3 regions of the Hydrogenophaga taeniospiralis genome follow, and region 1 is predicted to be linked to each of the others. Evidence: predicted binding sites of a transcription regulator. Region 1 holds the regulator's gene; each other region holds the start of a gene.
The links. The regulator FNR, encoded in region 1, switches genes on or off when oxygen is low (the NO sensors DNR and NnrR bind a similar motif). The targets are predictions, from matches to a motif close to TTGATNNNNATCAA.
Positions count from the first base shown of each region.

Region 1 (7,448 bases):
GCGTTTGGTGGGTCGGTGCTGTTTGCGACCAGCTACTACGTGGTGCAGCGAACCTGCCACACCGCCTTGTTCTCGAACAAGCTGGCCTGGCTGACGTTCTGGGGCTGGAACGCGGTGATCGTGGCGGCCGTCGTGTCGCTGCCCCTGGGGCTGACTCAGGGCAAGGAATACGCCGAACTGATCTGGCCGATTGACCTGTTGATCACTGTGGTCTGGGTGTCGTATGCGATCGTGTTCTTCGGCACGGTTGGCACCCGCAAGGTCAAGCACATCTACGTGGCCAACTGGTTCTTTGGTGCCTACATCATCACCATCGCCCTGTTGCACATCTTCAACAACCTGTCCATCCCGACCGGTGCCACGCACTCCTACTCGGCCTACGCCGGCGTGCAGGATGCCATGGTGCAATGGTGGTACGGCCACAACGCGGTGGGCTTCTTCCTGACCGCCGCCTTCCTGGGCATGATGTATTACTTCATCCCCAAGCAGGCCGAGCGTCCGGTCTACTCCTACCGCCTGTCCATCGTCCACTTCTGGGCGCTGATCTTCACCTACATGTGGGCGGGCCCACACCACCTGCACTACACCGCGCTGCCCGACTGGACGCAGTCCGTTGGCATGGTGTTCTCCCTGATCCTGCTGGCTCCCAGCTGGGGCGGCATGATCAACGGCATCATGACGCTGTCGGGTGCCTGGCACAAACTGCGTGACGATCCCATCCTGCGCTTCCTGATCGTGTCCCTGTCGTTCTACGGCATGTCCACCTTCGAAGGCCCGATGATGTCGATCAAGACCGTCAACGCGCTGTCGCACTACACCGACTGGACCGTGGGGCACGTGCACTCCGGCGCTCTGGGTTGGGTGGGGCTGGTGTCCATGGGGTCGCTGTACTACCTGATTCCGCGCCTGTTTGGCCAGAAGAAGATGTATTCGGTGCCTGCCATTGAGTTGCACTTCTGGGTGGCCACCATTGGCATCGTGCTGTACATCGCCGCCATGTGGATTGCCGGTGTGATGCAAGGTCTGATGTGGCGCTCGGTCAACCCCGACGGCAGCCTGACCTACACCTTCGTCGAGTCGGTGAAGGCCACCTTCCCGTTCTATGTGATCCGTCTGCTGGGTGGTGTGCTGTACCTCAGCGGCATGCTGGTCATGCTCTGGAACGTCATCATGACGATGCGTCAGGGCCGTGTCGTGGACGTGCCCGTCCTCGCCGTCAACCCCGCACACGCCTGAGGAGTAGAAACATGGCAAACAACGAAAAAGTCGAAGGCCACGGACGGATCGAGACCAACAACTTCCTCATGATCGTGTTGATCACGCTCGTGGTGGCTGTGGGTGGTCTGGTTGAAATCGTGCCCCTGTTCTTCCAGAAGTCCACCACCACACCGATCGAAGGCCTCAAGCCCTACAGCGCACTGCAGCTGGCCGGTCGTGATGTCTATGTGAGCGAAGGTTGCTACAACTGCCACTCGCAGATGATTCGTCCGTTCCAGGCCGAGACGTTGCGTTATGGCCCTTACTCGGTGGCTGGCGAATTTGTTTACGACCGTCCGTTCCAGTGGGGTTCCAAGCGCACGGGTCCTGATCTGCACCGTGTGGGTGGCCGCTACAGCGATGAATGGCATCGCACCCACCTGACCAACCCACGCGATGTGGTGCCTGAATCGAACATGCCCGCGTACGCATTCCTTGGCGAGAAAGCGGTGAATGCGGACGTCATGCCCAAGCGCATGGAAGTGCTGCGTACGCTCGGCGCGCCTTACACCGACGAAGAGATCGCACAGTCGGTCGAAGCTGTGAAGGGTAAGACCCAGATGGAAGCCGTGATCGCCTATCTGCAGGTGCTGGGCACCGCTCGCAGCGCCAGCCGCCCGGCTGCCGAGGCGGCTCCGGCACCCGCTGCTGCTGATGTGACTCCGGCGGCCGAGGCTGCAGCGCCTACCGCTCCGGCTGTTGAGCCAGCGCCCGCCGCGGCGACTGGTACCAAGCAATAACCGCGGAAGGCCCACCATGGACATCAACGATCTGCGCAGCATCGTCACGGTGGTCAGTTTGCTGACCTTCGTGGGCATCGTGGTATGGGCCTGGTCCAAACGCAACCAGGCCAGCTTTGACGAGGCAGCCCAACTGCCCTTCACTGACGACTAAACCGCGGCACCAACAAGAGAAACATCATGAGCGACTTTACAAGTGATTTCTGGCACCTCTACGTGGGCGGGTTGACACTGGTCAGCATCATCGCCTGCCTGATCCTGCTTTGGATCAGTGGCACCACGAAGGCGAACACCCATGCCGACAACACCACCGGTCACGTCTGGGACGGCGATCTGGCGGAAATGAACAACCCGCTGCCCAGGTGGTGGGTCTATCTGTTCATCATCACGGTGCTCTTCGCGCTGGCCTACGGCGCGCTGTATCCCATGTTTGGCAAGTTCCAGGGTGTACTGGGCTGGAGTTCGCAGGGGCAGCACACCTCCGAGGTTGCAAAGGTGGAGGCGGCCATCGCCCCGATATACGCCAAATTCAACGGCATGACCCCGGAGCAGATCGCTGGCGATGCGCAAGCCATGGCCATTGGTGAGCGTCTGTTCATGAACTACTGTGCCCAGTGCCATGGTTCTGATGCCCGTGGAGCCAAGGGCTTTCCCAACCTGACCGACGGTGACTGGCTGGGCGGTGGTGACCATGCGATCATCAAAAAGACGATTGCTCAGGGCCGTATCGGTGTCATGCCCCCGATGGCTGCTGCCGTGGGCAGTGCTGAAGACGTGCGCAACGTGGCGAACTACGTGCTGAGCCTGTCTGGCAGTCCGCACGACTCCGTGCGAGCCTCCCAGGGCAAAGAAAAGTTCGCTGCCTGTGCGGCCTGCCACGGCATGGATGGCAAAGGGATGGCGGCGGTGGGTGCTGCCAACCTGACCGATGGTACGTGGCTGCATGGCTGGGGTGAAGAAGCCATCATCCGCGCTGTGAACAATGGATTCACCAACCAGATGCCCGGGCAGTCGGCCTTGCTGAACGAAGCGCAGATCAACGTGCTCGCGTCCTACGTCTGGGGCATGTCGAACAAGCCCGCCAATTAAGGCAACCGAGGAGGCTGTGTGGTCGCTTTGACCGCGCAGCCTTTTTTCTTTCACCAACCACGGGTTCCTCGTGACTTCCGCCACGCCAGACGTCAGCAGCAGCAAACCGATCATTCCCATCACCCCGGAACCATCGCAAGGAGATGCTGCCGGCGACGAGGTGATGGTTTCTCTGTACGCTTCTCGCCAGAAAATTTACCCGCGCTCGGTCGCTGGTCTGTTTTCCAAATGGCGGTGGATTGCGGTCTGGATCACGCAGATCGTGTTTTACGGCTTGCCCTGGCTGGAGTGGAATGCGCGTCAAGCGGTGCTCTTCGATCTCGAAGCGCGCCGCTTTTACATTTTCGGCCTGGTGCTCTACCCGCAGGACTTCATCTACCTCACGGGGCTGTTGGTCATTTCGGCGCTGGCACTGTTCCTGTTCACGGCCGTGGCAGGGCGCCTGTGGTGCGGCTACGCCTGTCCACAGACGGTCTACACAGAGATATTCCTGTGGATCGAGAAAAAGGTCGAAGGTGACCGGTCCGCGCGCATGCGGCTCGACCAGTCGCCCCTGTCGGCCGCCAAGTTCAGCAAGAAGTGGATCAAGCATGCGCTCTGGATCTTGTTTGCCCTTTGGACCGGCTTCACGTTCGTGGGCTACTTCACGCCGATTCGTGAGCTGACCTCGCTGTCCCTGGCGGCGTCCCTCGGCCCTTGGCAAACCTTCTGGATCTTCTTCTACGGGTTTGCCACCTATGGCAATGCCGGCTTCATGCGCGAACAGGTCTGCAAGTACATGTGCCCCTATGCGCGCTTCCAGAGCGCGATGTTCGACAAGGACACGATGATCGTCACTTACGACGAGAAACGTGGTGAGCCGCGTGGACCGCGTTCCAAGAAGGCGGACCCGAAAGCCCTGGGCCTGGGTGCGTGTGTGGATTGCACCTTGTGTGTGCAGGTCTGTCCCACCGGGATCGACATTCGAAAAGGTCTGCAATACGAGTGCATCGGTTGCGGGGCTTGCATCGATGTCTGCGATGAGGTGATGGACAAGGTGGGCTATCCACGTGGCCTTATCAAATACTCCACGCAAAATGGCATGGCGCAAGGGTGGAGCACCCAGCAGATGATCCGCCGCGCGATGCGCCCAAGGGTCTTGGTGTATTCCGGCATTCTGCTGACCATCACCCTCGCCGTGATGATCAGCCTCTTCTTGCGCACCCCCCTCAAGGTCGACGTCATTCGTGATCGCGGCGTGCTGGCTCGCATGGTGGAGCAGGGGCGCATCGAAAACGTGTTCAGGCTGCAGGTCATGAATGCGACCGAAAGCACGCAGCGCTACGTGATCAGCGTGTCGGGGTTGCAGGGCATCACCATCGCGTCGGAAGCCGAGATTGAAGTGTTGCCCACGGAAGTCCGGTCTGCGGTGCTGCGGGTGCAGGTGCCACCCGATACGGCACCCAGCGGGTCCCACCCGATCCACTTCGAGATCCGGTCCACAGGGGATGAGGCATCCCAGGTAACCGAAAAAGCAGCCTTTCTTATCCCGCGCTGAAATGCGGACGTCGCCCATCCACCGACCACTCTGGAGTCTTCAATGAATACCGCAACCCTCAAAAATCCGGACCCTAAGCCTTCTGTCTCCTGGTGGCGCGTTCCACACATGTGGCTGGTGGTGGGGGGACCATTGCTGGTGGTGGTCGCGAGCATCATCACCGCAGTCATTGCGGTGAAGGGCGCCGATCCTGTGCTCGACAAGGAAGACTACGAGCGCAATCTCCAGGCCGCGCGGTCGCTGCAAGGGCAGGCCCGCATTGACGCGCTGATCCAGCTGCAGCCCGCCCACCAGGCGCGCAATCATGCGGCCTCGCCGGTGGTTCCAACCGACGAATAGGTGTGTGATGATTAGATCTTCGTGAGGCGCATCACGACAACTCCCGAGTCAGCGACGGAACCCAAGGAGACAAAACAATGTGGGCTCAGCGATGGATGTGGATTGCATGGCCGGCTTTTCTGGTGGCCGCCGTACTGGAGATGATCGTGTTTGCCATGGTCGATCCCAGTGATCTGCACTGGTTCGGGCAACCACTCGAGATGTCCAGACAGGCTGTCTACACAATGGCCTTCTTTGTTTTCTGGGTGGTGACCATGGTGTCGAGCTCACTCACGGCGCTTTTGTCCATGTCCCCGTTCGAGGTCAACCGTTGCCCCGTTCCGCTGGAGGAGCGACCTCGCGACTGCGCCAAGAACGGTTCGTGTTCCTGAAGCAGTTTGTTGCTCAAAAATCAAGCCCCGCCCGAGCAGTCTCGGCGGGGCTTGATTTTTGGGGTGTGTCGGATGCGGGCCAGAAGCCGCTGCCTGAGTTCAGCGACAGGACTGTGGGTTGACGATCTGTTTGAGCGCGTCGGTGTTCTTGATGTGAACGTAGCGTTGCTTGACCTCGATCGTGCCTTCCTCGACGAACTTCGAGAACGTGCGGCTCACCGTCTCAAGCTTCATGCCGAGGTAGCTCCCGATTTCTTCCCGGGTCATGCGAAGAATCAGCTCCGACTGCGAGAAGCCTCGGGCATGCAGGCGCTGTACCAGATTGAGCAGGAAGGCGGCCAGCCGCTCTTCCGCCCTCATGCTGCCCAACAACAACATGACGCTGTGATCGCGCACGATCTCACGGCTCATGATCTTGTGCACATGGTGCTGCAGGGTTGTGAACTCTCTCGACAGCTGCTCGACATCGTCAAACGGCATGACGCAGACCTCGGCGTCCTCCAGCGCAATCGCATCGCAGGAATGGTGGTCACTGACGATGCCGTCCAGACCAATGATTTCGCCTGTCATCTGGAAGCCCGTGACCTGGTCCCGGCCGTCAGCCGTGGTCACACAGGTCTTGAAGAAACCTGAACGAACCGCATACAACGAGGTGAATTTGTCACCGGTGTTGAACAGCGCCGCTCCGCGCTTGATCCTGCGTCGCGAAGAAATCACGCTGTCGAGCTTGTCCATCTCTTCGGAATTCAATCCCATGGGTAAGCACAACTCGCGCAGGTTGCAGCTTGAACAGGCGACTTTGATGCTATGAACGTCCATATTTTTCCCGGAATTGCAGCCCGAGCTTACCCCATGGTTCCGCAGCCTGTCGAGCGAGCATCGGTTTCCAGAGACGGGAACTCAGGGTCAACCCGAGTATGACGGGTGGGCTTGATCAAGATCAAGGGGCTAGCCCTGTGCATGATGCACAGTAAAGCTGAAGAACTGGAGAATTGTTTGTGAGTCATGCCATTTCCAACGAATTGCTCAAGCGATTCGACGTCCCCGGACCGCGTTACACCTCTTATCCGACCGCTGATCGTTTCGTTGAGGCCTTCACCGAGCAGGACTATGTCCAGGCGCTGGAGCAACGCCGGGCCGGGTCGATGGCGTTGCCCCTGTCTCTCTACGTGCACATCCCGTTCTGCGAGTCGGTTTGTTATTACTGCGCCTGCAACAAGGTCATCACCAAGCACCATGAGCGCGCCGCCGAGTATCTGCGCTACCTGTCGCGTGAAGTCGATCTTCAGGTCCAGCATTTCGGTCAGGGGCACAGTGTTTCGCAGTTGCACCTGGGGGGCGGCACACCCACTTTCCTCTCGGACGCCGAACTCGAAGACCTCATGGCCATGATCCGGCGAAACTTCACACTGGTGCCAGGCGGCGAATACTCGATCGAGGTCGATCCCCGAACCGTCACCGACCAGCGCCTGCAGACCCTGGCCAGACTGGGTTTCAACCGCCTGAGCTTTGGCGTGCAGGACTTTGACCCCGCTGTGCAAAAGGCGGTCCACCGCGTACAGCCGGCCGAGCAGGTGTTCGCGCTGGTGGACACGGCGCGCAAGATCGGGTTTGAGTCGGTCAATGTCGATCTGATTTACGGCCTGCCTCTGCAGACGCCCGAGTCGTTCTCCCGCACGCTGGCGCAAGTCAATGCCCTGCGCCCGGATCGCATTGCGCTCTACGCCTATGCGCATCTGCCCTCGCGTTTCAAGCCTCAGCGACGCATCATCTCTGCGGAGCTTCCCAGCGGCGGTGACAAGCTGTCCATGCTGTCGGCCTCGCTCGATGCGCTGATGGGCGCTGGATACGTTTATGTTGGCATGGATCACTTTGCCTTGCCGACCGATGCGCTGGCCGTGGCCAAGCGGCAGGGGCGCTTGCACCGAAACTTCCAGGGTTACAGCACCCAGCCAGACTGTGACCTGATCGCGCTGGGTGTTTCGGCCATCGGTCGCATTGGTGCCACCTACAGCCAAAACGCCAAGACGCTGGAGGAGTATTACGACGCGCTCGATCAGGGGCGACTGCCGATCGTGCGTGGGTTGGCCTTGACCCGCGATGATCTGCTGCGCC
Region 1 covers NZ_JAHBAG010000001.1:3,938,486-3,945,933, reverse strand. The annotation lists gene ccoN (cytochrome-c oxidase, cbb3-type subunit I) at 1-1,236, shown strand, start outside; gene ccoO (cytochrome-c oxidase, cbb3-type subunit II) at 1,248-1,997, shown strand; gene KIH07_RS18950 (cbb3-type cytochrome oxidase subunit 3) at 2,014-2,151, shown strand; gene ccoP (cytochrome-c oxidase, cbb3-type subunit III) at 2,178-3,086, shown strand; gene ccoG (cytochrome c oxidase accessory protein CcoG) at 3,157-4,623, shown strand; gene KIH07_RS18935 (nitrogen fixation protein FixH) at 4,666-4,962, shown strand; gene KIH07_RS18930 (hypothetical protein) at 5,040-5,333, shown strand; gene fnr (fumarate/nitrate reduction transcriptional regulator Fnr) at 5,433-6,152, opposite strand; gene hemN (oxygen-independent coproporphyrinogen III oxidase) at 6,332-7,448, shown strand, end outside.

Region 2 (7,448 bases), 3.6 Mb from region 1:
AACTGGTGGTTGTTTCACGCGATCTGTCAACCGCTCATTATGCGACGGGCATCGCCCACAAGCTGCAGCAGGCGCTGGACGACTGGAACTTCCACGCCCCCCAGCTGCACGACCTGTACGTCACGCTCAACCAGGGCAAGGCGCGCCACGCGTTCCCGTTTGACCCCGCCCAGTGCATGGCGCCGCTGCCGCGGGCCTACCAGTGGGCCGACGGCTCGGCCTACATCAACCACGTGGAGCTGGTGCGCGCGGCGCGCAGCAGTGAGGTGCCAGCTTCGTTCTACACCGATCCGCTGATGTACCAGGGCGGCAGCGACGACTTCATTGGCCCTTGCGACGACGTGGTCGTGCCCAGCGAAGACTTCGGGATCGACTTCGAAGCCGAGATCGCCGTGGTCACGGGCGACGTGCCCATGGGAGCCAGCCCCGAGCAGGCGCTGGACGGCGTGCGCCTGCTGATGCTGGTGAACGACGTGTCGCTGCGCAACCTGATCCCGGCCGAACTGGCCAAGGGCTTCGGCTTCTTCCAGAGCAAGCCCGCCAGCGCCTTCAGCCCGGTAGCGGTCACGCCCGACGAGCTGGGCGACGCCTGGGCCGGTGGCCGGGTCAACCTCACGTTGCAGTCCACCTGGAACGGCCGCAAGGTCGGCATGTGCGACGCCGGCCCGGAGATGACCTTCCACTTCGGCCAGCTGATCGCCCACATATGCAAGACGCGCAACGTGCGCGCCGGCTCCATCGTGGGCTCGGGCACCGTGAGCAACAAGGCGATCGAGGTGGACGGGCGCCAGGAATGGCCCAAGGGCTACAGCTGCATCGCCGAGAAGCGATGCATCGAAACCATTCTGGACGGCCAGCCGACCACCGAATTCATGAAGTTCGGCGACACCATCCGCATCGAGATGAAGGGCAAGGACGGCCAGAGCGTCTTTGGGGCGATCGACCAGAAGATCGCGCCGCTGGATCGCTGAGACCGCGGGCACGTCCCGGGTCCGGGCACAGCGGTGGCTCGGCCCGGGGCTTGTCCGATCAGGGCCTCAGGTGCGGATCCGTCCGTCGCCGGTGAGCATGGAGAGCTCCACGAACTTCGATGCCACGTGGTTGTCGGGGCCGAACGACACGTTGAACCCGCCCATGGACAGGTCGCGGATGCTCTCCAGTCCCTCGATCAGGCTGTTGCGGGTCGGCCGGCCCGCACCGCCGCGGCGCAGGCCTTCGGTGAACAGCTTGGCCGCCATGAAGCCTTCCATGCTGGAGAAGTTGGGCTGCACCTTGTTGCCGCCCTGGGCGATCATCGCCAGAAACTCGCGCGTCAGCGGCCGGGCCGAGCTGTACGGTGAAGGCACCACCTGCGTGACCGCCACGCCGGCACCTTCTTTGCCCAAGGTATCGGCCAGCGCCTGCGTGCCCACGAACGACACGTTGTAGAAGCTGCCGCCGTAGCCCGCCTTGCGCGCGGCGCGGATGTAGGCGGCGCAGGACGCGTAGGCGCTGATCTGCACCACCGCGTCGGGCTGGGCCGCGTTGATGGTGTTCACCGCGCTGGCCACGTCGACCGAGTTGCGCTCCACGGTGGCGGTGGCCACCGGCTTGAGGGACTGGGCTTCCAGCGCCAGGTTCACGCCGCTCAGGCCGGCCTTGCCATAGGCATCGTTCTGGTAGAACACCGCGATCTTCTTCAGACCCAGGTTGGTGAGCTGGCGCACGATCAGTGCGGTTTCGTCGTTGTACGAGGCCCGCATGTGAAACGCCATGCGGTTGAACGGCTGGCGCAGCCCCATGGCGCCGGTGAACGGGGCGAAGAACGGGGTCTGGGCCTTGATCGCCAGCGGCAGCGCCACCACGCTGGTGGGCGTGCCGATGTAGCCAAACAGCGCGAACACCTCATCGTCCAGCAGCTTGCGCGTGTTCTCCGCACAGCGGTCGGGCTCGTAGCCGTCATCGAGCTGGCGCAACTCGATCTGGGTCTGGTTCACGCCCCCCTGGGCATTGAGCTGGTCGAAATACAGCTTGGCACCGGCGTGGAACTGGATGCCCAGCTGGGCGGCCGCGCCGGTGAACGCGGCCGACTGGCCCAGCACCACCCGGTTGCCCGACTGGGCTCTCAAGGCGGGTGTGCCCAGCACGGCTGCGCCGGCGATCAGGCCGCTGAAAGTGCGTCGCGAAAGACCGGAGGAGGAAGAGGATGAACACATGATGGCTTGGTGGGGAAATGGGGGTGTTTGGGGATGCAGGCTCGGGCGCTGGGTGCGCGCCTCTTGAGCGACGTTCAGGGGGTCGATGCTACCGGCCAACCGACGCGCGTGTCGCGACGTCTGGCGCCGCGAACGGGCCGCTCATCGACCCACCGCATCGGTACCCGCGCCGCCATCATTGGGCATACACCTGCGTGAGCGAGGCAAAACCCTTGATCTCGATAGGGTTGCCGAACGGGTCGCAGAAGAACATCGTCCACTGCTCCCCCGGCTGGCCTTCAAAACGGACCTGCGGGCGCAGCACGAAGTCCGTGCCCGCGCGCTCCAGCCGCTCGGCCAGCGCCCGCCAGTCGGGCAGCAACAGCACCAGACCAAAGTGCGGCATGGGCACCAGGTGGTCGCCCACGCGGCCCGTGCTTGTGGTCTTGAAGGGCTCGCCCAGGTGCAGCGAGATCTGATGGCTGAAGAAGTCGAAGTCCACCCAGGTGTCGGTGCTTCGGCCTTCGGCGCAACCCAGCACGCCACCGTAGAAGCGGCGTGCCTCGTCCAGGTCGGTGACGTGAAACGCCAGGTGGAACAGGCTTCGGGCGGGAAGGGTCTGAGGGCTGTGGGTCGGCATCCGGGCAGGATAGCAAACCCCCCGTGAATGTGCAGCGCCGCCGCCGCGGCTCAGCGCTGCGTGGGGTCGCCGGCGTTCTGGTCGTGCTTCAGGAAATACTGGCGCGCCATGGCCACCAGCTGGCGGTCGGTGGGGTGGTCGGCGGAGACCACATCGACGATGGCGCTGGCGATGTCCTTTTCGTGGTGCTGGCAATGGGTGCGGAACTCGTCCTTGGCCTGGGCCGGGCCGGTGACCAGAATCTCGCGCACGCCCTGGAGCGCCTGCGCGACCTCGTGGTAGAAGTTTTCGTCGGTCGAGCTGTGCCCGCCTTCGGGGGAGTGGTTGCCACTGGCCGCGGGGCCGCGACCGTGCATCAGCTGGTGCGAGCCCACGTGGCCACCGGTGGCTTTGTGGTGCGAGCGGGACTTGATGCTCTCGGACTCGACATGCTCACGATCGAACTTCAACACGTGGGCCTCGCGGCGGTCCATCCAGACGACGGCGTGAAAAGTGGGCATGGGAAACCTCCTGAACAAATGAAAGCAATGGGCCGCGGGTCGGTGCGGTCGGGGTCAGGCCTGCTCGGCCTTCTCCTGGCAGGCGACGCAGCGCAACGCGGTCGGGTTGGCGTGCAGCCGTGCGGTGGCGATGGCGACGCCGCAGTCGATGCACAGACCGTAGCTGCCGTCGGCGATGCGTTTGAGCGCCTCGTCGATGGCCACCAGTTCGGCGGACTCGCGTTCCTCCAGCCCGAAGGCCAGGTCGCGCTCGGTCTCGGCCCGCGCCCAGTCATCGCTGCTGGCCTCGCGGGCGTCCGCGGCCGCCTCGGCGCGGCCAATCCTGCCGCCGCGCTGCCCACGCAACTGGCCCAGCAACTCGGTGCGCATCTCGCGCAGCTGGTTGGCGAAAGTGTCGGAAACGTTCTGACTCATGCAAGCTCTCCTCGTGGTTCTCGGAAGCGCTCCGGGCGATGGCTCGCGACGGCGCCATGACAGACATACTGCGCCTGTACCGTGACAGGGGCGTTGACACACGTCAAGTCCCACCTGATGGGACGCGGTTTTGGCCTGCGCCCCAGCGCCATGCCGTGGCGCGGATTTCCGGCGAATCGGGCCGGTTCGGCCGGTCAAACGGGGCAGAATCGCCCGATCATTCCACCCAGATCCCGGGGCGTCAGACCCCGGCAACGGAGACCAGCATGACCCCTGTGGACTACAGCCGCTACCAGACCCTCGCCATCACCCGTCGTGGCCCGCCCGTGGAGGGCGTGCCCTCGGTGCTCGACATCCAGATGCGCGCCGACGGCCCGGGGGGCAACGGCAAGCTGCCCACCGCCGGCCACGAAGGCCACTGGGAACTGAGCGAGATCTGGCGCGACGTGGGGCGCGACGACAGCGTGCGCTGCGCCGTGCTGCGCGGCAGCGGCCTGGGTTTTTCGGGCGGCGGCGATCTGGCGCTGGTGCAGGACATGGCGAGCGACTTCGGGGTGCGCACCCGCGTCTGGAAAGAAGCGCGCGACCTGGTCTACAACGTGATCAATTGCGACAAGCCCATCGTCAGCGCCATGCACGGCCCGGCCGTGGGCGCGGGCCTGGTGGCCGGCCTGCTGGCCGACATCTCCATCGCCGCGAAGTCCGCCAAGATCGTCGATGGCCACACCCGCCTGGGCGTGGCGGCCGGCGACCACGCGGCCATCGTCTGGCCGCTGCTGTGCGGCCTGGCCAAGGCCAAGTACTACCTGATGCTGTGCGACCCCATCAGCGGCGAAGAGGCCGAACGCATCGGCCTGGTGTCGCTCGCGGTGGACGATGAAGCCCTGCTCGACAAGGCCTATGAAGTGGCCGACCGCCTGGCCAGCGGCAGCCAGACCGCGATCCGCTGGACCAAGTACTCGCTCAACAACTGGCTGCGCCAGGCAGGCCCGGCGTTCGACACTTCGCTGGCCCTGGAATTCATGGGATTTGGAGGCCCCGACGTGCACGAAGGTGTGGCATCCTTGCGGGAACGGCGCGTGCCCCGCTACGGCGTGGACGGCTGAGAGCCACCGCGGAACGACCCATCAGGAGACCTTCATGAGCGACACATCGGGCAGCGGTTTCGGCAAATTCGTGCCGGGCTTTGAGTTCCTGCAGAACCTCGCCGGCCAGGCCGCCGGGGGCGTGGCACAAGGCATCGGCAACAGCATTCCGCAATTGCCCAACCTGGGCAACTGGGTGGCTCCCACCTTCAACGTGGAGGACCTGGAAAAACGCATCGAAGAGCTCAAGGCCGTGCACTTCTGGCTCGACCAGAATTCCAAGGCGCTGGGGGCGACCATCCAGGCGCTGGAGGTGCAGAAGATGACCCTGGCCACGCTGAAGAACATGAACTTCAGCCTGGGCGACGTGGCCAACGCGCTCAAGATCAAGGCCGCCGACACCGTGGCCAGCTTCACCGGTGGCGCGCCCGCCGCCGCCCCCGCCCACACCGCCTTCGCCGGTCTCGAGATCCCGCCCCGCACCTACGGCAGCCCCCCGCCCGCCGAGGCGGGGGCGGATGGTGCCGACGAAACCACCGACGACGAGGACGAGGAAGACCACGAACCGGCGCCTCCGCCCGCAGCCCGGCCCCGCAAGACCCGGGCAGGACCGGCCGCCGCCGCCCAGGCCACCGCGCCCGCGGGCGGCGTGGTGGACCCCATGCAGTGGTGGGGCGCCCTGTCCCAGCAGTTCCAGACCATCGCGGCCAGCGCGCTGAAAGACGTGGCCAAACAGACCGCGCTCGACACCACCCGTCAGGTGGCCAGCGGCCTGACCGAGCAGGCCGTCAAGACCGCCACCGGCGTGGCCGGCAAGGTCACGCGCGGCCTGGGCCAGGCGGCGGCGCGGGCCGTGACCGGGCGCAAGAGCACGCCCCAGCCGGCGGCGAAGAAAACCGCTCCCCGCAAGGCCACCCCCGCGCCCGTGGCCAGGAAGGCACCCGCGCGCACGCGCACCGCCGCGGCACCGGCTGCCCGCTCGGCGCCGGTCCAGCCGCTGTCCGCGGGCGACTGGCCGCTGCCCACCTCGTTCTTCCCCATGACCGGCTTCCAGCCGGCCCCGCCCGCCCAGGCCCCCACCACCCGCACGGTCGCGAAGAAGGCGAAGGCGGCGCCCCCGAAAGCGACGGCCAAAAAAGCCGCCACCGGCAAGGCCGCGCGCGGCGCACGCCGACGCTGATCGGGCGGACTGAACCCGGCGCCGGCGGCGTGGTCCATACCCCATGAAACTCTTTCCCTACGCCCACGCCACCCACCCCCAATGGCGCATGGCCGCCGCCCTGGTGCTGGCGCAGCTGCGCGCGCAGATGGCGCTGCCCGACCACGCCAAGGCGCCTGCGCTGGCGCTGCTTTACATCACCGACCACTACGCCAGCGAGGCCCGGGCCATCCTGGAGCACCTCAGCGCCGAGCTGCCCGAGGTGACCGACTGGGCCGGCACGGTGGGCGTGGGGGTGTCGGCCAACAACGTCGAGTACTTCGACGAACCCGCGCTGGCCGTGATGCTGTGCGACCTCAGCCCCGACCAGTACCGCGTGTTCAGCGGCGTGGCCCCGCTCTCGGCCAGCGGGCGCGAGCCGGGGGCCGACGGCTTCGTGGCCCACACCGCGCTGGTGCACGCCGACAGCGGCACCCCCGAGCTGGCCGAGCTGATCGCCGAGGTGGCCGAGCGCACCACCAGCGGGTATCTGTTCGGTGGTCTGGCGGGCAGCCGCGACGCCAGCGTGCAGTTCGCCTTCAGCAGCGCGGGCAATCTGCGCGGCCATGGCGCGGCCAGTGGCGTGTTTCACGGCGGTCTGAGCGGCGTGGCCTTCGGGCCCGACGTGGGTCTGGTGTCTCGCGTCACGCAGGGCGCGCAACCGGTGGACCGGGAGCGCGGCATCAGCGCCATCGAAGGAAACCTCGTGCTCTCGCTCGACGGCGAGCCGGCGCTGGACGTGTTGCTACGCTCCCTGGGCATCACGCTGGAGCGGCCGCAGGAAGCCATCGACCGGCTGCGCACCACCCTGGTGGGCCTCACCCTGCCGCAGCACCGGCTGGCCGACGCCGCCGGCCCGCGCGAGCGCCAGGCGCGTGGCCAGTTCGGCCCCGAAGTCCTGGTGCGCCACATCATCGGTCTGGACCCAGGGCGCCGGGGCATCGCCATCGCCGACACGCCGCCCCCGGGCACGCGGCTGGCGCTGTGCGAACGCAACGCGCAGGCCGCGCGCGCCGACCTCACGCGGGTGTGCGCGGAGATCCGCGAGGAACTCGAACCCGAAGAACTCAGCCTGCCGGTGGCCACGGCGCTGGCGGCCCACGAGCTGGAGACCGCGCCCCACCCGGCGCGTCGCATCGCCGGCGCGGTGTACGTGAGCTGCGCCGGCCGGGGTGGCCCGCACTTTGGCGCCCCCAGCGCCGAGCTGCAGATCGTGCGCCGGGCCCTGGGCGACGTGCCCCTGGTCGGCTTTTTCGCCGGCGGCGAAATCGCGCACCACAGGCTCTACGGCTACACCGGCGTGCTGACCGTGTTCACCATGCCCGCGTAGAACGACACCCCCGCAGTGCTTCGCGCTACCCCCTCAGGGGGGCGGCACTGGCCGTCCGGCAAAGCCGGCCCGGCGGTGCCCTTGGGTTGGACCGCTTCTGCATGGCG
Region 2 covers NZ_JAHBAG010000001.1:299,645-307,092, reverse strand. The annotation lists gene KIH07_RS01440 (fumarylacetoacetate hydrolase family protein) at 1-971, shown strand, start outside; gene KIH07_RS01435 (ABC transporter substrate-binding protein) at 1,038-2,195, opposite strand; gene KIH07_RS01430 (VOC family protein) at 2,371-2,814, opposite strand; gene KIH07_RS01425 (hypothetical protein) at 2,865-3,314, opposite strand; gene KIH07_RS01420 (TraR/DksA family transcriptional regulator) at 3,369-3,728, opposite strand; gene KIH07_RS01415 (enoyl-CoA hydratase/isomerase family protein) at 3,995-4,834, shown strand; gene KIH07_RS01410 (PhaM family polyhydroxyalkanoate granule multifunctional regulatory protein) at 4,869-5,993, shown strand; gene KIH07_RS01405 (FIST C-terminal domain-containing protein) at 6,037-7,341, shown strand.
Region 2: a site for FNR is predicted at 3,822-3,835, ahead of KIH07_RS01420 (TraR/DksA family transcriptional regulator). Genes of this name have one in related genera too.

Region 3 (7,448 bases), 520 kb from region 1:
ACAACGCCTGGCGGCTGGAGCGACCGAAAGACATGCCGCCTTACGCCGCCGGGGAAACCTGGGCGATCGATACCTGGTGGAGCAAGCGGTGATCACCCCCGCGCCGCGTTTTGCACGTCACCCCCACGAGGGAGCAACGCCAGCGACCCGGCCAGAGCTTGTCGAAGGGCGGTTCCGCGGCGTTCCCGGCGGGCGTGACGCGCTCCGGAAAACTGCTGGTGCAGGCCCGTCATCGGTTACAAACTGACCATGTGGGTCTACATCCTCAAACGCCTCCTGCTCATGATCCCGACGCTGTTCGGGGTCCTGTTGCTCACCTTCGTGGTGATCCAGTTCGTGCCCGGCGGGCCGGTGGACCAGTACCTGGCCGAGGCGCGCACCGGGCGGGGCGGCGGCGCCGAAGGGGGCTCGGTGTACCGCGGCGCCCAGGGCGTGGACCCGCAGCGGCTGGAGCAGATCAAGGCGCTGTACGGCTTTGACAAGCCGGCCCACCAGCGCTTCGTTCAGATGCTGGGGCAGTTCGCGCGGTTTGACCTGGGCACCAGTTTCTTCCAGAACAAGGCGGTGTCGGAACTCATCATCGAAAAGCTGCCGGTGTCGATCAGTCTGGGCCTGTGGACCTTCTTCATCAGCTACCTGGTGGCCGTGCCGCTGGGGGTGGCGAAGGCGGTGCGGGCCGGTTCGCGCTTCGATCTGGTCACCACGCTGCTGGTGCTGGTGGGCTACGCGATCCCCGGTTTTGTGCTGGGTGTGGCGCTGCTGGTGATCTTTGGCGGGCAATTGCAGTGGTTTCCGCTGCGCGGCCTCACCTCGTCCAACTGGGAGGAGCTCAGCTGGGGGGCGCGCATCGTGGACTACCTCTGGCACATCACCCTGCCGGTGACGGCCATGGTGCTGGGCAGTTTCGCGGTCACGGCCATGTTGACCAAGAACGCCTTCCTGGAGGAAATCCGCAAACAGTATGTGGTGACGGCACGCGCCAAGGGCCTGAGCGAGCGCCAGGTGCTGTGGAAGCACATCTTTCGCAACGCGCTCATTCCCATCGTCACCGGCTTTCCGTCGGCCTTCATCGGTGCGTTTTTCGCCGGCTCGCTGCTGATCGAGACCCTGTTCTCGCTGGACGGTCTGGGCCTGCTGAGCTACGAGAGCGTGATCCGGCGCGACTACCCCGTGGTGCTGGGAACGCTGTTCTTCTTCACGCTGATCGGGCTGGTGACCAAGCTGGTTTCCGATCTCTGCTACGTGTGGGTGGACCCGCGCGTCAAGTTTGATTGAGCGAAATGGCCGCCGCTTCCCCCTCCCGCCGCGCCTGGCAGCGCTTCAAACGCAACCGCCTGGGTTACTGGAGTCTGGTGATCTTTTGCGTGCTGGTGGTGGCCAGCCTGTTCGCCGAGCTGTTGTCCAACGACCGGCCGTTGCTCGTGCGCTACGAGGGGCAAACCTACTTTCCCATGGTGCGCGACTATCCGGAAACCGTGTTCGGGGGCGACTTCGAAACCACCACCGATTACCTGGACCCCTTCATTCGCGAACAACTGAGCCGGGGCGACAACTGGGCGCTCTACGCGCCCAACCCCTATGGCCCGAAGACACTCAACTACTTCGCGAAAGAGCCCAACCCCTCATCGCCCACCCGCGACAACCTGTTTGGCACCGACGACCGCGGGCGCGACCTGCTGGCCCAATTGATCTACGGTTTTCGCGTCAGCGTGCTGTTTGGACTGGCACTCACCGCCATCGGTGTGGCGCTGGGGGTGGTCACGGGGGCCATCCAGGGCTTCTTTGGTGGCAAGACCGACCTGGCGTTCCAGCGTTTCATCGAAATCTGGGGCTCCATGCCCGAGCTTTACCTGCTCATCATCTTCTCCGCCGTGTTCGCGCCCAGCCTCAGCCTGTTGCTGATCCTGCTGAGCCTGTTTGGCTGGATGGGTCTGTCGGACTATGTGCGCGCGGAATTCCTGCGCAATCGCCAGCTCGACTACGTGCGGGCCGCCCGTGCCCTGGGCCTGTCGAACTGGCAGATCATCTGGCGCCATGTCTTGCCCAACAGCCTCACGCCGGTCGTGACCTTCTTGCCGTTCCGCATGAGCGCCGCCATCCTGGCGCTCACGTCGCTGGATTTCCTGGGTCTGGGCGTGCCGCCGGGCACGCCGTCGCTGGGCGAGCTGCTCAGCCAGGGCAAGAACAACATCGACGCCTGGTGGATCTCCATGTCCACCTTCGCCGTGCTGGTGATCACGCTGCTGCTGCTGACCTTCATGGGCGACGCGTTGCGCGATGCGCTCGATCCACGCAAGGCCGACCAATGAGCGCCCCCACGCTCCCCGCTGCGCGTGGTTCGCGGCCCCCTGAGGGGGCAGCCCCGCCTTGGGGCGGCCCGGCGGCGGGGCTCGGCCCTGCGCTGCTCGACGTCAAAGGTTTGCGTGTGGCGTTCGGTGGCCAGGAAGTCGTGCACGGCATCGATTTCTCCATCCGGGCCGGCGAAAAGCTGGCCCTGGTGGGAGAGTCCGGCTCGGGCAAGACGGTTTCGGCGCTTTCGCTGCTGCGCCTGGTGCACAACGCCGAGGTCAGCGGCTCGGCGCTGCTGCAAGGGCGCGATCTGCTGCGGATGAGCGAACACCAGTTGCGCGGCGTGCGTGGCGACGAGGTGGCCATCATCTTCCAGGAACCCATGACCGCGCTCAACCCGCTCTACACCGTGGGCGACCAGATCGGCGAGGTGCTGCAGCTCAAGAAGGGCCTCACGCCCAGGCAGGCGCTGGCGGCCACGGTCGAGTTGCTGGCCTCCACCGGCATTCCCGAGCCGGCGCGGCGTGCCAACGCCTTCCCGCACCAACTCAGTGGCGGCCAGCGCCAGCGCGCCATGATCGCCATGGCGCTGGCCAGCAGTCCGAAGCTGCTGCTGGCCGACGAGCCCACCACCGCGCTCGACGTGAGTCTGCGCGGCCAGATCCTCGACCTGCTGGCCGATCTGCAGCGCCAGCACGGCATGGCGGTGTTGCTGATCACCCACGATCTGAATCTGGTGCGTCGGTTCGCCGACCGCGTGGCGGTGATGGAGCGCGGCCATCTGGTGGAGCAGGGGAGCGTGGCCGAGGTGTTCGGCGCGCCGCAGCACGCCTACACCCGCAGGCTGCTGGCCAGCAAACCCGAGCGCGACGTGGCGGCCACGGCCCAGGCAGCGGCGGAGCCGGTGTTGCGGGCGCGGGGGCTGCGGGTGGGGTACCCCGTGCCCTTGCCGGGGGTGCGCGGCTGGTTCAGAAAAGGCGAGTTCGTGGCGGTGCAGGGCGCCGACCTGGACATCGCGCCCGGCCAGACCCTGGGGGTGATCGGTGAATCCGGCTCCGGCAAGTCCACGCTGGCCCTGGCGGTGCTGGGCCTGCTGCCGCACGGCGGCGAGCTGGCCGTGACGGGGCAGGGCTGGCCCGAGGCCTTGCGTGCGGGGCAGGCCCGCGCCCTGCGACAGCGCATCCAGGTGGTGTTCCAGGACCCGTTTTCATCGCTCTCGCCGCGCATGACGATCGAGCAGATCGTGGGGGAGGGTCTGCTGGTGCACCAGCCGCAACTCACTGCCGCCCAGCGGCGGGAGCGGGTGGTGGTCGCGTTGGCCGACGTGGGCCTGGTGGACGATCCGCGCCACGGCAGCGACTGGCTGCAGCGCTACCCGCACGAGTTTTCCGGTGGCCAGCGCCAGCGCCTGGCCATCGCGCGCGCGCTGATCGTGGGGCCGCGCTTGCTGGTGCTCGACGAGCCGACCAGTGCGCTGGATGTGACGGTGCAGAAGCAGGTGCTGGGCCTGCTGCAGCGCCTGCAGCGCGAGCGCGGCCTGAGCTATCTGCTCATCACCCACGATGTGGACGTGATCCGGGCCATGGCGCACGACGTGCTGGTCATGAAGGACGGCCAGGTGGTCGAGCAAGGGCCCGTGCAAACCGTGCTGGAATCGCCCGGGCATTCCTACACCCGCATCCTGGTTCAAGCATCGTCTTGAGAGGGGCCACACTGTGGCCTCTTGACTTTTATCAACCTCAAACGGGGGCCGACCGGCTACAACACGCGGTTTGCCCGGCCCTCCGTCTTCTGGACATCAGCATGAACGACAGGCTATCCCCCCCGGCCACCACCTCGCCAGCCCCCGTCACCCTGCGCTCGCCCCTGCGCTGGCTGGCGCTGGGCTGGGCCGATCTGCGGCGCAACCCGGCACCGGGCCTGATCCACGGCCTGCTGCTGGCGGCCTTCGGCTGGCTGCTGCTGTGGGCCGCGCGCGACCAGTTCTGGTGGCTCGCGGGTGCGTTTTCGGGCTTTCTCATCGTCGCCCCCATCCTGGCCACCGGGCTGTACCACGTCAGCCGGGCCCGCAGCAGCGGTCGCTGCGTGGGCATGGCCGAGGTGGCCCAGCTCTGGCGCTCGGGCGACGGCCGGCTGGTGCGTTTCGGCCTGCTGCTGGGGCTGGCGGGCACCGGCTGGGTGCTCACCTCCGCGGGCCTGATCACACTGTGGTCGCCCGAACCGATCCTGAAACCGGTCGACTTCCTGCGCCACGTGGTGCTGGTGCGCGACATTGGCCTGTTTGAAGTCTGGTTGCTGATGGGCGCGCTGCTGGCGGCTCCGGTCTATGCGTCCAGTGTGGTGGCGCTGCCGATGCTGGTGGACACCTCGGTGCCGGTGAGCATGGCGGTGGCCGAGAGCTGGCGTGCGGTGGCGAACCATCCGGGCCCCATGGCGCTGTGGGCACTGGTGATCGCCGTGCTGGCCGGCATCGGCATGCTCACGGCGCTGCTGGGCCTGATCGTCCTCATCCCGGTGATCGCCCACGCCAGCTGGCACGCCTACTGCGATCTGAGCCAGCGCCCGCCCGCCCCCCAGGCGCCCGCGCCGACCCCGACCTGAATCCCAACACTTTCATCATGGAAACCACCCTTTTTGGCTACACCGAAGGTCAGATCGCCCAATTCGGGCTGACCTTCGGTGTCGGCGCGTTCATTCTGTACATGCTGTTCATCGTGTTGAACCTGGCGCTGGAATCCAAGGCGGGCAAATTCGGAACCTTCATTCTTTTCCTGGTGTTGTCGTTCGGCATGCTGGGTTTCCTGGCCAAAAACATCATCCAATGGGCGCTTGGGATATGAATCCGGCGCCTCGGGGCCTGGCCAGCCGTGTGATCTTGCCAATGGGGGAGTAGACGGGTTACAATCCCGGCTTCACGACCAAATGGGCGGGTTACTACCGGCCCATTTTTTTTGGCCGAACGCTTTTCCCTCCACGCAAACCCTCAGGGCAGACACCACACAAGATGGCTTGGCAAGACACCGTAGAGCAAACCGTCACCGGACTGGGTTACGACCTGGTGGACCTCGAACGCTCCGCCAGTGGTTTGCTGCGGGTCACCATCGACTGGCCATGGCAGGCCCCGCAAGACGGGCAGGAAGCGCCGGTTGAGCGTTTCGTGACGGTGGAAGATTGCGAGAAAATCACCCGCCAGCTGCAGTACCTGCTGGAGGTTGAGGGGCTGGAGTACCGGAGGCTGGAAGTGGGGTCGCCGGGCATTGACCGGCCGCTCAAGCGCGAGATCGATTACGTCCGCTTCGTTGGCCACGTGGTGGACATCACCCTGAGAGCGCCGATCGGTGCCACGGGAACGGACGTTTCGGCCAATCGGAAAAAATTTCGCGGCACGCTGGAGCGCGCCGCCGATGGGGTGCAGTGGCAGGTGGTCTGGAGCGATGCGCCAGAACCCAAGCCCGGGCAGCGCGTGAGCAAGAAGCGCGTGCCGCCGCCCCTGCAGGCGCTGACCTTTGCGCTGGACGATGTCCAGCAGGCACGGTTGGCGCCCATTGTGAATTTCAAGGGCCGGCAGGCCCCAGGTGCGGCGGAGCCCCATTGAATGGCGCACGCAGCGTGGAAATGCATGGAAGCAACTGTTTTGAATTTGAAAACGATATCCGGAAAGGTGGGCGAGTGATATGAACCGCGAAATGTTGATGCTGATCGATGCCATCTCGCGCGAGAAAAACGTCGAACGCGACGTGGTGCTGGGCGCCGTGGAACTGGCGCTGGCCTCGGCCACCAAGAAACTCTACAAAGGCGATGTGGACATCCGTGTCGCGATGGACCCGGACACCGGCGCCTACGAGACCTTCCGTCGCTGGCTCGTCGTGCCCGATGAGGCCGGTCTGCAGAACCCGGACGCCGAAGAGCTGCTGACCGATGCGCGCGACGAGATCGCCGACATCGAAGAGGGTGACTACATCGAAAAGCCGGTCGAGAGCGTGCCGATCGGCCGTATCGGCGCCATGGCCGCCAAGCAGGTGATCCTGCAGAAGATCCGCGATGCCGAGCGCGAGATGCTGCTCAACGACTTCATGTCGCGCGGCGACAAGATTTTCGTCGGCACCGTCAAGCGCATGGACAAGGGCGACCTGATCGTCGAAAGCGGCCGTGTCGAAGGGCGTCTGAAGCGCGGCGAGATGATTCCCAAGGAAAATTTCCGCACCGGGGACCGCGTGCGCGCCATGATCATGGAGGTCGACCTCACCCTGCGTGGCGCGCCGATCCTGCTCTCGCGCTCGGCGCCCGAGTTCATGATCGAACTGTTCCGCCAGGAAGTGCCCGAGATCGAACAGGGCCTGCTCGAGATCAAGACCTGCGCCCGCGACCCCGGTTCGCGCGCCAAGATCGCGGTGCACACCAACGACAAGCGCATTGACCCCATTGGCACCTGCGTGGGTGTGCGGGGTTCTCGCGTCAATGGCGTGACCAACGAACTCGCCGGCGAGCGCGTGGACATCGTGCTCTGGAGCGAAGACCCGGCCCAGTTCGTCATCGGCGCCCTGGCGCCGGCCAATGTGCAGTCCATCGTGGTCGACGAAGAGCGCCACGCCATGGACGTGGTGGTGGACGAGGAAAACCTCGCCATCGCCATTGGCCGCGGCGGCCAGAACGTGCGCCTGGCGTCCGAGCTGACCGGCTGGCGCATCAACATCATGACGGCCGACGAGTCGGCCCAGAAGCAGGCCGAAGAGGCCGACGGCATCCGCAAGATTTTCATGGCCAAGCTGGACGTGGACCAGGAAATCGCCGACATCCTGATCGAGGAAGGCTTCACCAGCCTCGAAGAAGTGGCCTACGTGCCGCTGCAGGAAATGCTGGAGATCGAGTCCTTTGACGAGGACACGGTCAACGAGCTGCGCACCCGCGCCAAGGATGCCCTGCTGACCATGGAAATTGCCCGGGAAGAAAGCGTCGAGGAAGTCTCGCAGGACCTGCGCGACCTCGAAGGCGTGACCCCCGAGCTGATCGGCAAACTCGCCGATGCGGGCATCCACACCCGCGACGAACTGGCCGACCTGGCCACCGACGAGTTGACCGACATCACCGCACAGACGCCTGAAGAGGCCACCGCGCTGATCATGCTGGCCCGCGCGCACTGGTTCACCGGTGACGAAGCG
Region 3 covers NZ_JAHBAG010000001.1:3,414,424-3,421,871, reverse strand. The annotation lists gene KIH07_RS16340 (extracellular solute-binding protein) at 1-92, shown strand, start outside; gene KIH07_RS16335 (microcin C ABC transporter permease YejB) at 250-1,275, shown strand; gene KIH07_RS16330 (ABC transporter permease) at 1,281-2,309, shown strand; gene KIH07_RS16325 (ABC transporter ATP-binding protein) at 2,306-3,991, shown strand; gene KIH07_RS16320 (DUF2189 domain-containing protein) at 4,093-4,890, shown strand; gene KIH07_RS16315 (DUF2788 domain-containing protein) at 4,908-5,129, shown strand; gene rimP (ribosome maturation factor RimP) at 5,294-5,884, shown strand; gene nusA (transcription termination factor NusA) at 5,964-7,448, shown strand, end outside.
Region 3: a site for FNR is predicted at 4,013-4,026, ahead of KIH07_RS16320 (DUF2189 domain-containing protein). Genes of this name have one in related genera too.